DNA from 2 places in the Paenibacillus sp. FW104-T2 genome. Region 2 is predicted to be linked to the other one. Evidence: riboswitches for the same ligand, from Rfam matches in the RefSeq annotation. Region 2 holds a riboswitch; the other holds the start of a gene.
What was found. Region 2 has a riboswitch for glycine ahead of gcvT (glycine cleavage system aminomethyltransferase GcvT). Riboswitches for the same ligand answer to the same signal wherever they lie in the genome.
Positions count from the first base shown of each region.

Region 1: another riboswitch for glycine. It lies ahead of sdaAB (L-serine ammonia-lyase, iron-sulfur-dependent subunit beta); the one in region 2 lies ahead of gcvT (glycine cleavage system aminomethyltransferase GcvT).

Region 1 is NZ_JBYTCE010000007.1:143,410-145,867, forward strand. Features, by position in the region: gene AC3WQ3_RS11290 (MFS transporter) at 1-978, shown strand, start outside; glycine riboswitch at 1,172-1,297, shown strand; glycine riboswitch at 1,302-1,403, shown strand; gene sdaAB (L-serine ammonia-lyase, iron-sulfur-dependent subunit beta) at 1,510-2,199, shown strand; gene sdaAA (L-serine ammonia-lyase, iron-sulfur-dependent, subunit alpha) at 2,189-2,458, shown strand, end outside.
Region 2 is NZ_JBYTCE010000004.1:257,526-259,983, forward strand. Features, by position in the region: gene gcvH (glycine cleavage system protein GcvH) at 234-626, opposite strand; glycine riboswitch at 966-1,089, shown strand; glycine riboswitch at 1,093-1,194, shown strand; gene gcvT (glycine cleavage system aminomethyltransferase GcvT) at 1,377-2,458, shown strand, end outside.

The sequences.
Region 1 (2,458 bases), on a different contig from region 2:
CTTCCGCTGATGCCCAGTCTATGGATGATGTACGGCATCATGTTTCTTGTCAGCATGTCCTCATCCATATTCGTGCCTTCTTCGCAGGTGTACATCACCCGGCTGGTTCCTGCTGAGCGGCGCAAGCGATTCAATTCCCTGCAGGCCATGATCAGTTCTGGTGCTTTTATTACAGGCCCAGCCATAGCCGGAGTCATGTTGATCTATCTGTCACCTGCAGCGGCGATCTATGCCAATGCAGCTTCCTTTGTGGTGTCGGCGCTCATCCTGATGTTACTGCCAAGGCTGGGCACTGGAGAGCAGAGCAGCGGTAGGACAAGGTTAACCCCTCGTCTGATTGCCCAGGATTGGCGAGCCGTAATGCTATTCAGTCGACAAGCAGGATATGTGGTGGGCATCTATGCCTTGTTCCAGATTATTCTTGTTATTGGCATGTCGCTGGATGCACAGGAAGTGGTTTTTATCCGTCAAGTCATGAACCTGTCCGAGTCACAGTATGGTGCGTTGATGAGTGTTACTGGAGCTGGATACATGGCGGGTTCTCTGCTGGTGTGGTTGTTCGCCAAACACTTGTCCATCCGTCACATGATGGGCGGAGGCGTGCTCTTGGTTGCGCTTGGTTATTTCCTGTTCGCTCTTTCGTTTTCGTTCGAGCTTGCCGCATTCGCCTTTATTCTGCTTGGGTTGTGTTCGGCGCCGGCAAACACGGGACTGGTCACCTTTTATCAGAATAATATACCGGTAGACTTGATGGGGCGAATGAGCAGCGTACTTGGACTCATGCTGAGTGCATTGCAGGTCATTTCGATTTTGGTCATGGGTGTAGTTGCCGAAGTAATCTCTCTTCGAACGGTATATACGGTCGTTTCGGCAGTTCTGATGCTGGGTGCCCTTCTGTTATGGCTTACGAGCTGGCTTCCTTCAAGACAGTCATATTATAAGGATCACAGCTCTTCCTCAAAATCACTACATAGCTAGTCTATATCCTATTGGAAACTGAACGATTCCGTGGAAAGCTGCATATAATAGTAGAGGAATTTTGCCAAGATGATAATGATGCGTTACTTTTGTTGACATTACGTGTGTTGCATATTAATCTGTTATATGAATGATCAATCTCACAAGGACAACGTTTGATATGTGTTCAAGCGAATATATACGATACAGCGGATGAAAACGAGCGGGAGAGACCTGGGCAGGCCATTGGTTTCAGTAGGCTGCCAGGCACCGAAGGAGCAAGCCGCTGCGCACCCGGCGCAGGTGGTTAATCTCTCAGGTAAATGTACCATCGTTGGACGCAGCTCTGGAGAGTGCGCGAATGCGCCACCCAAGGGGTATATGATGAGAAGGGTACCCCATGGGGCTGCCTCTGATCATGAAACTCTCAGGTAACGAGGACAGAGAGAGGGCCTAAGGCCTTCTACTGTCCTTTTTTGATGTCATCATTCAGTAATGAAGGAACATTATGGTGCATGTCTGGATGGATATGACGATATGGAGGGGTGCAGGATGCGATTTAAAGATGTTTTTTCAATTATCGGTCCGTCGATGACGGGCCCTTCAAGTTCACATACAGCCGGGGCAGCGAGACTGGGGAGAATTGCAAGGCAGTGGCTGGGGTGTACCCCTGAACGTGCCAGGCTGACACTGTACGGCTCATTTGCCGATACGTATCAAGGTCACGGTACAGATCTGGCGTTAATTGGTGGTTTGCTTGACTATGTCACGGATGATCCGCGGATACCGGACGCTGAGACGTATGCCGAACAAGCGGGTATGGAGGTTGAGTTCTATACAAGTGGACTGCCTGCTCCGCATCCGAATACGGTCAAAATTGAGTTGTGGCACGGTGAGCGTCAATGTTCACTCGTTGGTGCTTCGATTGGCGGCGGCAGTGTGTCGGTGCATACGCTCAATGATTTCCGGGTACAGATCAGCGGGGAATTCCCCACACTCGTTCTGCGTCATGCGGACAAGGCAGGGGTGCTTGCTTCCGTGACGTCTACGATCAGCTCCTCAGGGGTTAACATCGGTTATATGCAGGTAGACCGAAAAGCCCGGGATGGCGAAGCACTAACAGCGATGGAAATGGACGGAGTACCAAGTGCCGAGATGTTGGAACGCCTGCGTTCACTGGATCATGTGCTGGATATTCGCGTCATTGATTTGAAGAGAGGGGTTGATCCGGATGCGCTTTAAGCACTTGCATGAACTGAATACGATCTGTACGGCTGAATCCAAAACCATTGCCCGGCTAATGATCGAGGAGCAGGTTCAGGAGACCAATACGCCGGAAGCGGACGTTGTGCGGCAGATGTCGGAATATTATCAAGTGATGAAAGAGGCTGTACGGAAAGGACTGACGGAGGACACCACCTCGCGCAGTGGCTTGACTGGCGGAGACGGCAAAAAGATGGCCGAGTATATTCGCCAGGGCGAAACCTGCTCGGGGGACGCT
Region 2 (2,458 bases):
CTTTTTTCGTATGTGACTTATATCATTTACGGTACTAAATTCAATAATATAGCATGTGCGATTCAGCCTTATTCCATCCTGTTCAAGTGTCTCATATGGCAACAAGCCTGTCCTTGGGAACACGAAAAAGCCTGCATGAGCACCAAGGCTCACACAGGCTCTGAAGACGTGCACGACCGTCCAATGTATGAAAAAATCATGGATTAATAAAGGTTATTTAGTGCAAATACATTCTACTCCTCGATGTGCTTACGATATGCATCAGCATTCATCAGTTTAGACAACGCTGTTGTCAAATCACCTTCAACACGAATCTCAATCATCCAGCCTTCTTCGTAAGGCGAACTGTTGACGAGTTCAGGTGCATCCTGCAGTGCTTCATTCACAGCAATAATCGAACCACTTACCGGAGAAAACAAATCCGAAACCGTCTTCACGGATTCAATCGTACCAATGCTGTCTTCCGCTTTTACATCCGATTCAAGGTCAGGCAATTCCACAAACACAATGTCACCCAGCTGATGCTGCGCGAACTCGGTAATGCCGATCCGTACAGTATCCTCCCCTACGGTTTGCACCCACTCGTGCTCTTCACTGTACAGGAAATCACTTTTCAATTCGCTCATCGATATCCGCCTCGCTTTTCATTAATGAGTGCATGCGTCCTTCGGCCAACCCTTTTTCCCAGAACATAGCGTAAGATATTTTTGATTGAAATGTCAAGATACCTCACAAATTATTTGATTTTTGATGATTACGCCTGTAACGCAAACACCCTCACTCTACATATAATGGGTAATATTAGAATAGTAAGCGCACTCTTTTTATATACACGAACAATAAATTAGGATTTATAAATATTATTCGGTTTTTTATTGATTTCTGTGATATCGTTCTTGACATCGATAGGGGATTCACGTTTTAATGAGAGAGTAAATGTTAATCGTTGTGTGCATCACCCGCGGATGAATGTAAAGGGAGAGATTACCCGTGACGCCCAACTCTGGGATGCATGCGGTAACGCCGAAGGAGTAAGCCACCCGACAAGCGGGAGGTGAATCTCTCAGGCAAAAGGACTTTTACGGGACGCAACTCTGGAGAGCATCTATTCGCCCGATATGGGCGTTATGATCACCCAAGGGGAAACCTGCTGCAACCTATTGGCGGGGTAACTCTCAGGTACCAAGGACAGAGCCTAAGAATACAGCGTGCTTCTGGCATGCCGGTTCTTTGGCCTGTCCTTTTCCTTTTTCCCAAAAAAACGAAAGTCAGGATCGAGCCGGCGCTGTCATCAGTAGCCTTAACCATACTTATCCAAGAAAAGAATCATTCATGTTATACACTCGGCCCGGTAGCGGCCATAACGAGGTGATTTGATGTCCGATTTGCTTAGAACTCCACTCTATCCACTTTATCAGCAATATGAAGGTGTACGGTGCATCGATTTTGGAGGCTGGGAGCTTCCGGTGCAATTCAGCGGGATTCAGAAGGAACATGAAGCGGTGCGCGAACGGGCTGGGCTGTTCGATGTATCCCACATGGGTGAATTCACGGTGCAGGGTGAGCAGGCCGAAGCATTTTTGCAGAAACTGACGACCAACGACGTGACCGCACTGGTTCCTGGCCAGGCACAATACACGTTAATGTGTTACCCGGACGGTGGCGTAGTGGACGATCTGCTCGTATACAAGCTGGAAGATCAGCATTATATGCTCGTCGTGAATGCCTCTAATATTGACAAGGACTGGGCCTGGCTGCAAGAGCACATGGTTCCTGGGGTGAGCATGACGAACGACTCCGCAGAAACAGCTCTACTGGCTCTACAGGGCCCGCTTGCTGCAGACATCATCGGAAAAGTTACAGATACTGACGTATCCATAATCGAGCCTTTTCGTTTTGTACAGCATGCTGAGGTCTGTGGTGTAAAACTGCTGCTGTCCCGCACCGGTTATACCGGAGAAGACGGCTTCGAACTATACGTACAGGCAGATCAGGCCGCTGCGGTCTGGAACGGATTGATGGAGGCGGGCGCTGATTACGGTCTGGTTCCGGCTGGACTTGGTGCACGGGATACACTTCGATTCGAAGCGAAGCTGCCCCTCTATGGACAGGAATTATCGCCGACCATTTCACCGCTGGAAGCAGGCGTTGGCATGTTTGTGAAGCTGAATGCCGGACCTTTTATCGGGCACGAAGCACTATTGCAGCAAAAAAATGATGGACCTGCCCGCAAACTGGTCGGCATTGAAGTACTGGAACGCGGGATTCCACGTCCCCACTATCCCATCTACGCGGAAGGCGTGCAGATCGGGGAAGTAACAACCGGTACACAGTCCCCTACGCTGAAGCGCAATCTGGGGCTCGCCCTAATTAACAGCCAATATGCTGCACTCGGCACCCCGCTCGAGATTGAGATTCGTGGCAAAAAGCTGAAAGCCGAAGTTGTGAAGACCCCTTT